One region of the Cupriavidus sp. JZ107 genome, then DNA from elsewhere that is predicted to be linked to it. Evidence: predicted binding sites of a transcription regulator. Region 1 holds the regulator's gene; each other region holds the start of a gene.
What was found. The regulator sigma-54, encoded in region 1, starts transcription at its own class of promoters, with help from an activator protein. The targets are predictions, from matches to a motif close to TGGCANGNAANCTGCTTT.
Positions count from the first base shown of each region.

Region 2: M1D55_RS06725 (GTP cyclohydrolase II) is a predicted target of sigma-54. The motif match lies at 2,284-2,301, and genes of this name have one in related genera.
Region 3: urtA (urea ABC transporter substrate-binding protein) is a predicted target of sigma-54. The motif match lies at 2,426-2,443, and genes of this name have one in related genera.

Region 1 covers NZ_CP096481.1:2,929,128-2,934,054, reverse strand. The annotation lists gene hprK (HPr(Ser) kinase/phosphatase) at 1-545, opposite strand, end outside; gene ptsN (PTS IIA-like nitrogen regulatory protein PtsN) at 618-1,073, opposite strand; gene hpf (ribosome hibernation-promoting factor, HPF/YfiA family) at 1,453-1,809, opposite strand; gene M1D55_RS22835 (RNA polymerase factor sigma-54) at 1,859-3,337, opposite strand; gene lptB (LPS export ABC transporter ATP-binding protein) at 3,526-4,350, opposite strand; gene lptA (lipopolysaccharide transport periplasmic protein LptA) at 4,448-4,927, opposite strand, start outside.
Region 2 covers NZ_CP096480.1:1,547,311-1,552,237, forward strand. The annotation lists gene M1D55_RS06720 (URC4/urg3 family protein) at 1-970, opposite strand, end outside; gene M1D55_RS06725 (GTP cyclohydrolase II) at 994-2,232, opposite strand; gene M1D55_RS06730 (acyltransferase family protein) at 2,422-3,501, opposite strand; gene M1D55_RS06735 (amino acid ABC transporter substrate-binding protein) at 3,749-4,681, shown strand; gene M1D55_RS06740 (hypothetical protein) at 4,865-4,927, shown strand, end outside.
Region 3 covers NZ_CP096481.1:2,276,131-2,281,057, reverse strand. The annotation lists gene M1D55_RS19960 (acyl-CoA dehydrogenase family protein) at 1-1,114, shown strand, start outside; gene M1D55_RS19955 (MaoC family dehydratase) at 1,345-1,797, shown strand; gene M1D55_RS19950 (MaoC family dehydratase) at 1,817-2,296, shown strand; gene urtA (urea ABC transporter substrate-binding protein) at 2,499-3,755, shown strand; gene urtB (urea ABC transporter permease subunit UrtB) at 4,078-4,927, shown strand, end outside.

The sequences.
Region 1 (4,927 bases):
ACCAGGCCATGTCCGCGGGAGATCAGTTCCAGGCCGAGTTCGCTCTTGCCCAGGCCGGATTCGCCCATGATCAGCACGCCCATGCCGAGGATGTCGAGAAACACGCCGTGCATCGTGACCCGCGGCGCGGAAATGCGCGACAGATACAACCGCAGATGGTCGATTACCGCGGCCGACGACACCGGGGTCGTGAACAGCGGCGTCGACGAGCGGGTGCATCGCAGTTCGAGGTCGGGCGGCGGCTCCATGCCGTCGGCGACGACGAGGAAGGGTGGCTCAAGCAGGATCAGCTCACCCATCTGCCGCTTGCGCGTTTCGTCGTCGAGCCGCTGGTAGTAGGTGATCTCCGGCTTGCCCAGCACCTGGATCCGGTTCGGGTGGATCAGGTTCAAGTGGCCGACCAGGTCGGCCGCCGAGGTCGCCTCGCGTGCGAAGTCGAGGTCGAAGGCGCGATCGGCGCCCTCCAGCCCGGCCACCCAGGACAGTTTGAGGTCGGCTGCGTTGTCGTCGAAGATCGACTGGGAGGTGACGCCGGTGAGTTCCATGCGGGATGAGGCGGGGCGCTAAGGCGGTGGTATATGCGGTTGGCGCGGCTGTGCGCGCTTATGCCGGGAGGGTCAAGGATGCCATTGCACCAGCAACTGGTGAACCGCATCGGGCGTCGGCAAAGCGGCGAGGCCATCACGCATGTCGCGATCGGACAATAGCTGAGCGATTTCCGACAGGATTTCCAGATGTTGCTGCGTGGCCTGTTCCGGCACCAGCAGGAAGATCAGCAGCGAAACCGGCTTGCCGTCGGGCGATTCGAACGGGATCGGCTCGGCAAGCCGCATGAAGGCAGCCAGCGGCTGTTTCAGGCCCTTGATGCGGCCATGCGGGATTGCCACGCCGGCACCAAGCCCGGTCGAGCCAAGCGATTCGCGGGCAAACAGATTGTCGGTCACCGTGGCGCGCGCCACGCCATGGTTGTTTTCGAACAGCAAGCCGGCCTGTTCGAACACGCGTTTCTTGCTGGTGACGCTGACGTCGAGCGAGATATTGCCGGGCGGCAGCAGTTTGGCCAAACGGTTCATTTGAAATGCGCGGAATTCCTGAAACTGGCGCCGCCATGCGGTCCTTGCCGGCGTGGGCCGGTCTGCCGTTGCTGGGCGGTGCGTTCGTTGCCGCCGCTTCCCGACTATCAGCGTGCGGCACATTATAGTGCAGGGGGGCTCCCTGCCGTCCGATGCCGATCGCCCCGAGCGGCATTGCACAAGGAAGCGGGGCGGGCATTCTCTATATGTATTGCACAGCATACACCGGGAAGCCTGCCAGACGGAACCCCATTCCGGTTTCATCCTATAGGCTGCGAAGGTCCCGTGCCGCGACGGGCGCAAAAAAGCCGTGCTCCTGGCACGGCTTCTTTCCTCACTTCAAGGCCGGCCGGCGTTGTGGCCGCGCCGAATCTTCAAGCTACTGCTGGGCCTGGTTCGCCACCAGGCTGCTGTGATACTTCAGCGATTCGCGGTCGTGGCTCTGCACCTTGTCCTTGTAGCGGATCACTTGCCGGTCCAGCTTGTCGACCAGCATGTCGATCGCCGCATAGAGATCTTCGTGGTGCGCCTCGACAAAGATGTCCTTGCCCTTCAGATGCACATTGATTTCCGCGCGTTGCCGGCGATCCTTTTCCTTTTGATTGTCGACCGATAGCAGCACGCTGACGTCAATAACCTGATCGAAATGCCTGAGGATTCGCTCCAGTTTCGTTTCCACGTACTCACGCAGCGACGGCGTGATGTCCAAGTGGTGTCCACTGATCTTGAAGTTCATAGCGCTTCTCCTTCTGAAAGAGCCGCACCAGGCAGGCGATGCGACTCGGCTACAAAGACTTGCGAAGGTTCACGGCCGGGATCTTCAAGGCTTCACGATATTTGGCGACGGTACGTCGCGCCACGACGAAGCCTTGTTCCCCCAGCAGTTCGGCAATCCGGCTGTCGGACAACGGGTTTCTGGGGTCTTCGGCTCCTATCAGCTGCTTGATCAGCGCACGGATTGCGGTGGAAGACGCGGCACCGCCGGTCTCGGTCGATACATGACTGCCGAAGAAATATTTCAGCTCGAATGTCCCCATCGGGGTGGCCATGTACTTATTGGTCGTCACACGAGAAATAGTCGACTCGTGTAGACCCAGTGTATCGGCTATCTCCCGCAAAACCAAGGGGCGCATCGCAATTTCGCCGTGCGTAAAGAAATTCTTTTGCCGCTCCACGATGGCTTGTGCGACGCGCAAAATGGTGTCGAAACGCTGCTGGATATTCTTGATGAGCCAGCGCGCCTCCTGCAGTTTCTGCTGCAATCCCGCGGCGCCGGTATCGCCTTTCGCGCCGCGCAAGATTTGCGCATACATATCGTTGATGCGTAGCCGTGGCATCACATCGGGATTGAGCTGCGCGATCCAGTTGTGGCCGCTCTTGCGCACGAATACATCGGGCACCACGAAGTCCGCTTCCGGCCGGCTGTAGGCGTGGCCAGGATACGGCGCGAGTGAGCGGATCAGCTCGTGCGCGGCCTTCAACTGCATGTCGTCGACCTGCAGGGCCTTCTTCAGCCGCGTGTAGTCGCGCGCGGCCAGCAGTTCGAGGTGATGGCGGACGATGGTCATCGCCAGGTCGCGCTGCGGATGTTCGATGCGGCGCAGTTGCAGCGACAGGCATTCTGCTGCGTTGCGTGCGCCGACCCCGGGCGGATCGAAGCTTTGCAGCAGCGTCAGCATCGCATGCACTTCGTCCAGTTCGAATTCGAGCTCTTCCGGCAATTCGGACAGGATTTCCTCGAGCGACGCGCTCAGATAACCGTCGTCGTCGAGCGATTCGATCAGGAAAATCGCCAGGCCCTTGTCGCGCGTCGAGATTTTCAGCGGAGCCAATTGCTCCATCAGATATTCGCGCAGCGTGGGCTCGGCGTCGCGCAATTGCAGCGGCGTTTTTTCGTCCTCATCGCTTTGCGGACGGCGGGCGAAGTCGTCCAGGCTCCAGTCGCCGCCATAATCTTCGCCCGCGCCGTCGGCATAGCCATCGTCGGCCGCGGCGGCACCGTCCGCGCGCGAGTCCGCGGGCGCCGCCGGTTCGGCGGGCGGCGTCGTGGTGGCGGTCTGCACATTGACCGACCCGTCGGCAGCGACGCGCAGCGGGCTTTCGATCCAGTCGTTTTCGCGTTCGAGCAGCGGATTCTCGGTCAGCGCCTGCTCGACTTCCTGTTGCAGTTCCAGCGTGGACAACTGCAACAGCCGGATCGACTGCTGCAGCTGCGGCGTCAGGGCCAGATGCTGGGAGAGGCGTAGCTGTAGCGACGGTTTCATGCGGCCTATTTTATGCGCAACTTCGGCCGCGATGGAACGGAATTTGCTATCGGAAGTTTCGATTGCGTGGGCAGAAGCGATTGCCTGGTGGATCACCAGAGCATGATCGTGGCATCGCTTGCCGGCGTACGAAGCCGCTGCCTCGCAGGGCGGGGCAGCCGCGTGTCGTGCCGCCCCGGGTCAAGCAATTACATGCGGAAGTTTTCGCCCAGGTAAACGCGCCGCACCGATTCGTTGGCGATGATTTCCTTGGGCTCGCCTGCCGCCAGCACCGCGCCCTCGCTGATGATGTAGGCGTGGTCGCAGATGCCCAGCGTCTCGCGCACGTTGTGGTCGGTGATCAGCACGCCGATATTGCGCGCCTTCAGGAAGCTGACGATGCGCTGGATCTCGCCGACGGCGATCGGATCGACGCCGGCGAACGGTTCGTCCAGCAGGATGAAGCGCGGCGCCGAGGCCAGCGCCCGTGCGATCTCGACGCGCCGGCGCTCGCCGCCGGACAGCGACAGCGCAGGATTGTTGCGCAGGTGGGCGATCTGCAGATCGTCGAGCAGGCTGTCGAGCCGGCGCTCGATCTCGGCCGCGGACAGCGCCTTGCCGTTGTCGCGCTGCAGTTCCAGCACCGCGCGGATGTTCTGCTCGACATTGAGCTTGCGGAACACCGACGCTTCCTGCGGCAGGTACGACAGGCCCATGCGCGCGCGCTCGTGGATCGGCAGGCCGCTGATATGCTGGCCATCGAGCACGATGTCGCCTTCGTCGAGCGCGACCAGGCCCACGATCATGTAGAACGACGTGGTCTTGCCCGCGCCGTTGGGGCCGAGCAGGCCGACCACCTCGCCGCTCTTGACGTCGAGCGACACGTCCTTGACCACGGTGCGCGAGCCGTAGCGCTTCTTCAGATGGCGCACCACCAGATTGCTGGTGACGGGCATCGTGCCGGCGCCAGCGCCGGCTGCGGTGTTGGCGTTGGCGGCGGGAGCGGTGGCGGTAGCGGTGTCGGCAACGGACATGTGGGCAATCCTTTGATACTGCTTAATGCGAACGTGCTGCGAAGGTGCGGCGAAGCGTGCTGGGCGGCACGGGGTCAGGCACCGAGGCAGGCCGGGGTCAGGGTTTGGCCGTCGGCGAGCCCTTCAGGTCCACGCCGGCACCGCTGCCGCCGGTCCCCTGGCTCTGGCGCGGCGACAGCACCGCGCGCACGCGGCCGGACGGGTTCGCCGGCGCCGCGTTGCCGCTGCCGCCGGCCGCGGTGTAGAACTCGTTGCGGCTGTCGTAGGTCAGCACCGCGCCGCGAATCTCGTCGACGATCTTGGCGCCGGCCAGGCGCGCCATGCGCGCATTGCCGATCAGCTTGGCCACTTCCTGCTTGCCGTCGTATTCGATGCGGTCGCCCCAGCCGTCGATGTACTCGTCGACGTTGTCACGCTTCTGCCGAATGTAGGCCTGCTTGCCGCCCTTCGAGGTCGCCACCGCGTACTGGTAGCCCTCGGGGTCGGTGCGGACCTCGGCGGCATCGGACTTCAGCACCATGGTTCCCTTGGTCAGCACCACGTTGCCGGTCAGCGTATAGATCTGCTTGACGTCGTC
Region 2 (4,927 bases), on a different replicon from region 1:
GCCCGGTCACCGTCAGGCCGCCGTCCTCGAGCGGCTCGAGCAGCGAGTAGGTCAGCCACTGGGTCAGCTTGTGGAACGGCACCAGCCCGTCGGGGCTGGCCGGATGGCGCCAGCAGTCGCCGAGCGAGACGCCCTCCAGCTGCAGCCGTCCGGGCCAGACCGGCCCGAGCGCGACCAACAGCGTGCGCAGCACGAAGGCCGCGTCGATGCGCCCCTCGCTGGCATGCGCCTTCAGATAGTCGAACAGATTGCCGAGCCTGGCGGGCTCGCCGAACACGGCCGGCGTCGCCTGCGCGACCTTGCCGAGCCGGCGCACCAGGCCGGCGCGGCCCTCGAGCCCGACCAGCGGATTGTGCTGCGCGACCTGGAAGGCGGTGGCCAGCGTCGACGGATCGATCTGCGCCAGCCGCTCGGCATCCGAGCGCAGCGGCTCGTCCGGCGTCGCGGAAAAGCCGCCGCGCGCGAACAGGTCGAAGCTGGCCACGCCCAGCCCCTCGGAGCGGCTCAGGCTCAGGTCGCTGGCCGGATCGCGGTAGCGCCAGTCCGGCCCGGCGCCCGCGTCGAGCAGCACGCTGGGAATCACCAGGTCGATGCCGATGCGCGCGCGCTCCTCGCGATGATCGTCGCCGGTCAGCGCGGCGCGTTCGCACAGGATGCCCCAGCGGTCGCGCAGCTCGCCCGGTCCGCCGCTTTCGAAATGGCGCCAGCGGCTGTGGTAAGGCACCTGCAGATCGCGGTAGCGCGAGCGGATGGTGGTCGCCACATAGTCGGCGATCGCGGCGACCCGCTGCGGATGCCAGCTGAACCACTGCGAGTCGCCGGCCGCGACCGCGGCGGTCACCGCGGCGCAGCGCGCCCGCACCGCCTGCGCCGTCAGCAACGCCGAAGCCGGGTGATCGGGTTCGACCCAGCTTTGCCAGCCCTCGCGCGAAGCGCGGGCTTGCACGCCGGACTGCCCGGCCGCGCCCATCGATGCTGCATCGTCTCGTTCTGTCATTCGTCCAGTCCCCTGCCCTTGGCCACCGTCAGTTCGGTGGCGTCCGGAGGCGTGTAACGGGTGAAGTAGCCCGCCGCCACCTTGGCGTCGATCTCCACCCTCGCGTCGGCCGGAATCAGCGCGTCGGGAATCGGCACCTGCTCGACCACTTCGATTCCCTGCGCGACCAGCGCGCCGTGTTTCATATTGCTCATCGAGGCCCAGCGGTCAATGCGACGAATGCCCAGCCAATGGAAGACATCGGGCATCAGCTCCTGGAAGCGCATGTCCTGCACGCCGGCCACGCATTCGGTCCGCGCGAAATAGGTTTCGGCGCGGTCGCCGCCGACCTGCCGCTTGCGCGCGTTGTAGACCAGGAATTTGGTGACCTCGCCCAGCGCGCGGCCTTCCTTGCGGTTGTAGACCACCAGTCCGACGCCGCCCTGCTGCGCCATCTCGATGCACACCTCGATACCGTGCGCCAGATAAGGACGGCACGTACAGATGTCAGACCCGAATACGTCCGAGCCGTTGCATTCGTCGTGCACGCGGCAGGCGACCGGCGTCTGCGGCTTGCCCAGCAGGCTGACGTCGCCGAAGAAATACAGCGTCATGCCACCGATCGGCGGCAGGAAGACCTTCAGATCGGGCCGCGTCACCAGTTCGGGGAACATGCCGCTGGTCTGCTCGAACAGGCTGCGGCGCAGCGCGCTTTCCTTGATGCCGAAGCGGCGTGCCATGCCGGGCAGATACCAGACCGGATCGACCGCGGCCTTGGTGACGCGCACATCGCCGTTGGCAAACAGGATCCTGCCATCGGGAATCAGCCGGCCGGCCGCGATCGCCGCCATCAGTTCCGGCATGTTGATATGGGCGCGCGTAACCGCGATGGTCGGCCGGATATCGACGCCGGCCGCGATGCGGTCGGCGAAGACGGTCGACACCAGATGGCCCCACGGGTCCAGCGACACGATCGTGTCGGGATCGCCCCACTGCGGATGCGGGCCGATCGGCTCGGCCGGCGCCGTGTCGGTCAGGTCGGGGCGATGGTCGCGCTGCAGCTTGCCCGAAGCCACCGCCAGCGCGCGATAGACGGCGTAGGCGCCGGCATGCGTCCCGATCACGTTGCGGTGCGCCGGATTGGTCAGCGTCGCGATCACGGGGCCGCGTTCGGCCGCGGTCGGCGCCCCCCAGTGGATCGGCTCGGCCGGCTTGTCGCGGCGTGCGTGCGAGGTCAGGACGATGTGATCGGACATGGCAGCCTCGAGGCGTGAATCCTGACCAAACGGTCAGGTTTACCTTGATGGTAGGCAATCGCCATGCCAAGCGCGTATGGGCGTTTTCCCCTTTTGAGTACGCCGCCTCACCGAACGCGGCACAACAACGGTTCATGCGGCGCCCGCGTATCGTGCAGCGCGTGCCATGTTGCGGATGGGCAACGCCCCCTAGCGCGCCAGCCCCTCGCGGTTGCGCAACAACAACTTGCCAAGCGATGCGAACGGATCGCGCGATTCGACATATCGGTAAAAAAGCGCACCGGTGGCGTTGCTCGCCAACCACGCCAGCGCCATGCCCGCCGCATTGAGCCACGGCATGCCGGGCGCCAGCTGCGACATCAGGCTGTTGACCAGCAGACAGATCGGAAAGTGCACCAGGAACACCGAGTACGAGATCGCGCCGAACGTGGCGAAGACGCGGCCGCGCGGCCACGCCGCCAGCCAGCCGCCGCGCCGTGCGAGCGTCAGCAGCAGCGCGACGGCCAGCGCCAGCGCGATGCGCGAGCGCAGATCGACCATCAGCGCGGCAATGCCTACCGCGGCGAGCGCCGCGAGCCACCAGCCCGAGCGGCCGGGGTTCGACGCCCAGTAGCCGAGCACGCCCAGTCCGTAGGCGCCAAAGAAATAGATGGCCCACATGTCCCAGTCCGCGTCCCGGTTGAACCAGAACAGCGAGGCCAGCGCGAGCGCCGCCACCAGTGCGGCGCCCACGCGGACCTGCCAGTCCGCGGGCAATCGGCGCGCCAGCCATAGCGTCAGCAACAGCAGCCCGAACAGCTGGAAGTCGATCGCGACATACCACACCCCTGCCGACAGCGCGTCGATATCGAGCACGTCGTGCAGCAGCAACAGATGCGCCAGCAGCTGCCCCCATTGCGGCGGCGCCGGGATCGACGGATGGTCCATGCCCTGCCGCGCCAGCGCCGCCGCGGCGATGGCCAGGCCGATCGCCGCGGCAAAGGGCACGGCCAGCTTGCGATAGCGCCGCAGCAGCGCCGCGAGCGGCCGCGACGTGCGCAGCAGGCCGTCCGGGGCGAGGCTGCGTGCGGCCAGGAAGCCGCCGATCACCAGGAACAGCTGCACCGCGATGCGCGCGTAGTCGGCGAGCCAGTCGATCAAGGCGGGGGCGAGGGAATGCGCCGCATCGGACATCGGCCCGTAGAAGGCCAGGTGATGCAGCACGATCAATTGCGAGCCGATGGCCTTGAGCGCATCGATGCCGGCCAGGCGCGCGGGTTGCGAAGAGATGGAGGACAAGACGGAAACCGAACGGGAATTCGCCGCCCGGCCCCGACGCGCCCGTGCGCGGCGCGGCACCGGACCGCGTGGCCCGGGATTGTACCCGGGGCCACGTGCAGGCATCGGCATGTCGTTCCCTGCCGTTGCGTCCGGCTCGGCACATTGACCTAGGGTATTTACTTATGACGAAGTTGTCGTTCCCCCGGGACAAAGCTATCGCTACCCTTGGGTCTTTGCTGTTTTCTATCGCCCCGCCATGTTGCCTTCCTTCCGCTCTTTCCGTCGCTCTCTTGGTTCGCTGCGCCCGGTGCTGCTCGCGGCCGCTCTGCTCGGCACCGGCGTCGCGCATGCCGCCGGCGCCGAGGCGCTGCACGGCCCGGTTCTCGACAAGATCCGCTCCAGCGGCACCATCGTGCTCGGTTACCGCGAGTCCGCGCTGCCGTTTTCGTTTGCCGACGACAAGGGCCAGCCGGCCGGCTACGCGGTCGACCTGTGCCTGCGCGCGGCCGAGGGCGCGCGCCAGGCACTGGGCCTGAAGGACCTGAAGGTCCGCTGGATGCCGCTGACCCCGCAGAACCGCATCCCGGGCATCGTCAATGGCCTGGTCGACCTTGACTGCGCGCCGAACACCAATACGCTGGAGCGCCAGAAGCAGGTCGCCTTCAGCGTCTCCCACTATGTGTCGGCGGTGCGGATGCTGGTGCGCGCCGATTCCGGCATCGATTCGCTCGACGATCTGCGCGGCAAGACCGTGGTGACCAGCGCCGGCTCGACCGGCGACCGCCATGTGCGCCGGCTCAAGGGCCAGTACGGCTACCGCGACATCTACGCCAAGGACCATGGCGAATCGTTCCTGCTGCTCGAGTCCGGCCGCGCCCAGGCCTTCGTGATGGACGACGTGCTGCTGGCCGGCCTGCGCGCCCGCGCCAAGGACCCGTCCCAATTTGTGATCGTCGGCCCGGCGCTGTCGGTCGAGCAGAACGCGCTGATGCTGTCGAAGGCAGACCCGGCATGGAAGCAGCTGGTCGACCAGACGCTGGCCGGCGTCTACGGCAGCCCGCAGATCGAGACGCTGCAGCAGCGCTGGTTCCAGAAGCCGATCGGCGCGCGCAATATCAACCTGGCGCTCGCCCCATCGGCCGAGGTTCGCGAGGCGTGGAAGCATCCGTCCGACGCCGTGACCGAATAGGCGCATACCGAAGCGCCGACGCGCGGCAATGCTCGCTTTCCATGAGCGCGACGCGCTGACCGCAGCCGATGTGACTCGCTTGACAGCCTCGAGACAGGTTGGAGACACTGGCGCGGGCGGCGTGTCGACGCCCGCCCATCGTCAGCCGCCCATCCGGTGGACGGCAACTTTCGAGGAGACATCATGAGCAAGTTCGTCGCGACGGCCATCGCGCTGTGCATCGGCATCGCCCCGCTGGCGGCGCAC
Region 3 (4,927 bases), 650 kb from region 1:
CTTCAATCTCAGCGACGAGCAGAAGCAACTGGCTGATGCGGTACGCCGCTTCATCGACAAGAGCTACGACTTCGAGTCCCGCAAGAAGGCCTACAAGAGCGAGACCGGCTACAGCGAGGCGGCCTGGAACGCGCTGGTCGAACTCGGCCTGACCGCGCTGCCGGTGCCCGAGGCGCAGGGCGGCTTCAACGGGTCGGCCATCGACATGATGGTGGTGATGCAGGAGCTGGGCCGCGGCCTGGTGGTCGAGCCCTATCTGGCGACGGTGACCGCCGCCTACGCGCTGAAGCAGGCCGGCGGCCAGGACGCGGTGCTCGAACAGGTTGCCGGCGGCGAAATCAAGCTGGCCACCGCGTTCAACGAGCGCGAGGCACGCTACACGCTGAACGACGTGCGCGTGACCGCCAAGGGCGGCAAGCTGAACGGCACCAAGGTCGTGGCGATCCACGGCGGCCAGGCCGACAAGCTGGTGGTGTCGGCGCGCAGCGGCGGCGGCAACGCCGACCAGGACGGCATCTCGCTGTTCCTGGTCGATGCCAAGGCGCCGGGCGTCACCATTCGCGACTACCGCACGATCGACAACCTGCACGCGGCCGATATCACGTTCCAGGACGCCGCTGGCGAACTGCTGGGCGCCGAGGGCCAGGGCTGGGCGCTGCTCGAGCAGGTCGCCGACTACGCCGCGGTGCTGCTGTGCGCCGAGGCCGTGGGCGTGATGGACACGCTGACCGCCGCCACCATCGAGTACGCCAAGACGCGCCAGCAGTTCGGCGTGCCGATCGCGCGCTTCCAGGCGCTGCAGCACCGCATGGTCGAGATGTTCATCCATGCCGAACAGTCGCGCTCGATCACGCTGCTGGCCGCGGCCCGCTTCGACGAGGCGAGCCCCGAGGAGCGCCGCCGCTACGTGTCCGCCGCCAAGGCGCGGGTCGGACAGGCGGCGCGCACGGTCGGCCAGGAAGCGGTGCAGATCCACGGCGGCATGGGCGTCACCGACGAACTGCCGGCCGCGCACATGTTCAAGCGGCTGACGCTGATCAACACGACCTTCGGCGACGTCGACCACCATCTTGGCCGCTTCGCCAGCCTGCCGGAATTCCAGCAGGCGGCATGATGGCCAGCCGCTGAGGCAAGCAAGGCCGCGCTCGGGCTGAACGTCCGGCGCGGCTTTTTGCATTCCGGGTTTCTCCCCTCTCCCGCGTGCGGGAGAGGGGCGGGGGAGAGGGCAGCGGCGGTCGCTATGTACGTGGCGACTGAAACCACCCCTCTCCCCGACCCTCTCCCCTGAGGGGAGAGGGAGAACACACTCGATACATTGTCGATACCGACAACCACGGAGACCCCATGTCCGACACCATGTACTTCGAAGACTTCGTCGTCGGCAGCCGGCGCGAGCTCGGCTCGCGGCTGATCACCGAGGACGAGATCGTCAGCTTTGCCACGCAATACGATCCGCAGCCGTTCCACGTCGACAAGGAGGCGGCGAAGAAGAGCATCTACGGCGGCCTGATCTCGAGCGGCTGGATGACCTGCGCGGTGATGATGCGCATGCTGGTCGACAACATGACATCGAAATCCGCCAGCATGGGCTCGCCTGGGGTCGACGAGATCCGCTGGCTCAAGCCGGTCTATGCCGGCGACACGCTGACCGTGTTTGTCGCGGTGCTGGACAAGCGGCCGTCGCAGTCCAAGCCCGATCGCGGCGTCGTGCACACGCAGTGGGAGGCGGTCAACCAGCGCGGCGAGCTGGTCTGCACCGTCAAGGGCATGGGCATGTATGGCCGCCGGCCGGCCTGACATTGGACAAGGAGAGAAGATGCGCACCATCGCTTCGCTGGAAGAACTCGAGGGCCTGCAGGGGCAGGAGGTCGCCGTCAGCGACTGGACCGAGATCACGCAGCACCAGGTCAATCTGTTCGCCGAGGCGACCGGCGACCATCAGTGGATTCACGTCGATCCCGAACGCGCGCGGCGCGAATCGCCGTTCGGCGCGCCGGTCGCGCACGGCTTCCTGACGCTGTCGCTGCTGCCCGCGCTGATGCAGAGTGCGATGCAGATGCCGGGCGTCAAGATCGGCGTCAACTACGGCCTGAACCGCGTGCGCTTCACCGCGCCGGTGCCGGTCGGCAGCCGGCTGCGCGCGCGCATCAAGCTGCTGAAGGTCGAGCGCATCGCGCCGCCGCCCAATGCACCGGACCTGGTCGGCGCGCAGTCGACCTGGGAGGTCACGATCGAGCGCGAGGGCAGCGACCGTCCGGTCTGCGTCGCCGAATCGATCAGCCGGCGCTATTCCTGACGCCCCGGCGCGGTGCGCCGCACCGCTTTGCGTCATCGCACCATCGTGATGCAAGGCGCCGGCGCACCGCCACGGTGCCGTCATCTCGATGCAGTCACCCACGCGGCCACAGGCCGCGTTCTTTTTTGGTGGCACGCTAGTTGCAGAAGTCCCTGCCGGGGTGCGTTCTTCCTCGAACACCAATACGAGCTAGGGAGCTGCAATGAAACGACGTGAGATATTGAAGCTGTCGGCGGTGGCCGCCGCGGCGATGATCGGTACCAGCCCGCTGGCGATCGCGCAATCGAAAGAGCCGATCAAGGTGGGCGTGCTGCATTCGCTGTCGGGCACGATGGCGATCTCGGAGACGTCGCTGAAGGACGTCGCGCTGATGGCCATCGACGAGATCAACAAGAGCGGCGGCGTGCTGGGCCGCAAGCTGGTGCCGGTAGTCGTCGATCCCGCGTCGAACTGGCCGCTGTTCGCCGAGAAGGCGCGCCAGCTGATCAGCAACGACAAGGTTGCGGTGACCTTCGGCTGCTGGACCTCGGTGTCGCGCAAGTCGGTGCTGCCGGTCTACGAGGAACTGAACGCGCTGCTGTTCTATCCGGTGCAGTACGAGGGCGAGGAGATGTCGAAGAACGTCTTCTACACCGGCGCGGCGCCGAACCAGCAGGCCATTCCCGCGGTCGAGTACCTGATGAGCAAGGAGGGCGGCGGCGCGAAGCGCTTCTTCCTGCTGGGCACCGACTACGTGTATCCGCGCACCACCAACAAGATCCTGCGCGCATTCCTGAAGAGCAAGGGCGTGGCCGACAAGGATATCGAGGAGGTCTACACGCCGTTCGGCCACAGCGATTACCAGACCATCGTCGCCAACATCAAGAAGTTCTCGCAGGGCGGCCGCACCGCGGTGATCTCGACGATCAACGGCGACTCCAATGTGCCGTTCTACAAGGAGCTGGGCAACGCGGGCCTGAAGGCCAAGGACGTGCCGGTGGTGGCGTTCTCGGTCGGCGAGGAAGAACTGCGCGGCATCGATACCAAGCCGCTGGTCGGCCACCTGGCCGCATGGAACTACTTCATGTCGGTCAAGAACCCGGAGAACGACGCGTTCAAGAAGCAATGGGCGTCCTGGGTCCAGGCCAACAAGCTGCCGGGCGGCGACAAGCGCGTGACCAACGATCCGATGGAAGCGACCTACGTCGGCATCCATATGTGGGCGCAGGCGGTCAAGAAGGCCGGCACCACCGATCCGAACAAGGTCCGCGCCGCGATGATCGGCCAGACCTTCAAGGCGCCAAGCGGCTTCACGCTGACGATGGGCGAGAACCACCATCTGTACAAGCCGGTGATGATCGGCGAGGTCAAGGGCGATGGCCAGTTCTCGGTCGTCTGGAAGACGCCGAAGCCGCTGCGCGCGCAGCCGTGGAGCCCGTTCATCGCGGGCAACGAGGGCAAGCCGGACAAGGTGATGTGAGGCTCCTTGCGGGAGAGGGTGGCAAACCACCCCCTCTCCCCGACCCTCTCCCCCTGAGGGGGAGAGGGAGAACACCGTCGGTTCTCTGATTCCGCTGGACGGAGAGGGAGAAGACCGTCGGTTCTCTCGCAGGTTTTCTTCTCTCCCGCTTGCGGGAGAGGGGCGGGGAAGAGGGAGAACACCGTCGCAAAGACAATTGCACCGCCGGTTTTCTCCCCTCTCCCGCTTGCGGGAAAGGGGCGGGGGAGAGGGTAGCGGCGCTCGCTATCCCACTGCCATCCGCTTCAAGCCCACTCCATCATCCAGGACACTACCCATTTCCATGTCCCGACCGATGCTGCCCCGCGCCTCCTGGTGGCGCGCCACGCTTGCCGTGCTGCTGGTGCTGCCGCTGCTGCTGGCCGCACCCGCGCTGTGGGCCGCCACCGCGCTGACCCAGGCCGACCTGCAGCCGCTGGCCGAAGACGACTTCGACGCCAAGCGCGCCGCCATCGCCGCGCTGGCCAAGGCCGATCCGAAGCAGGCTGGCCCGATCCTGCGGGCACTGCAGGACGACACGCTGCAGTTCGCGCCGGGCATCGGCATGGTGCGCGTCGACGGCGAGCGTGCGATCGACGCGATCACCGGCAAGCCGGTCGAGGTCGATGCCGGCGCGCTGCAATCGCTGACCCTGAACAACAGCCTGCGCGCGCAGGTCGACGGCGCGGCCGGCAGCCTGCTGCTGGCGTCGCCGGATGCCGCGGTACGCGCGCAGGCGATTGCCGCGCTGCTCGAGCGCCCCGAGGACGCGCCGCGCGAGGCCGTCGCCGCCGCACGCCAGTCGGAAGCCGACACCGCGCTGCGCGCCAGGCTCGACGTGATCTGGGCCAATACCGTGCTCGCCGACGGCAGCCGCGACGAGCGGCTGGAGGCGATTCGCATACTGGGCCGCGACAGCGATCCGGCCACGCGCCAGCGGCTGCAGCCGCTGGTCGAGCGCGACGACAGCGGCCAGTACCGCGAGCCCGACGCGCAACTGCGTGCCGCCGCGCAGCAGGCCCTCGACAATCTGCGCGCCAGTGAACGCCAGGCCGAGCTGATCGGCAACCTGTTCGCGGGCCTGAGCCTGGGCAGCGTGCTGCTGCTGGCCGCACTGGGCCTGGCCATCACCTATGGCCTGATCGGCGTGATCA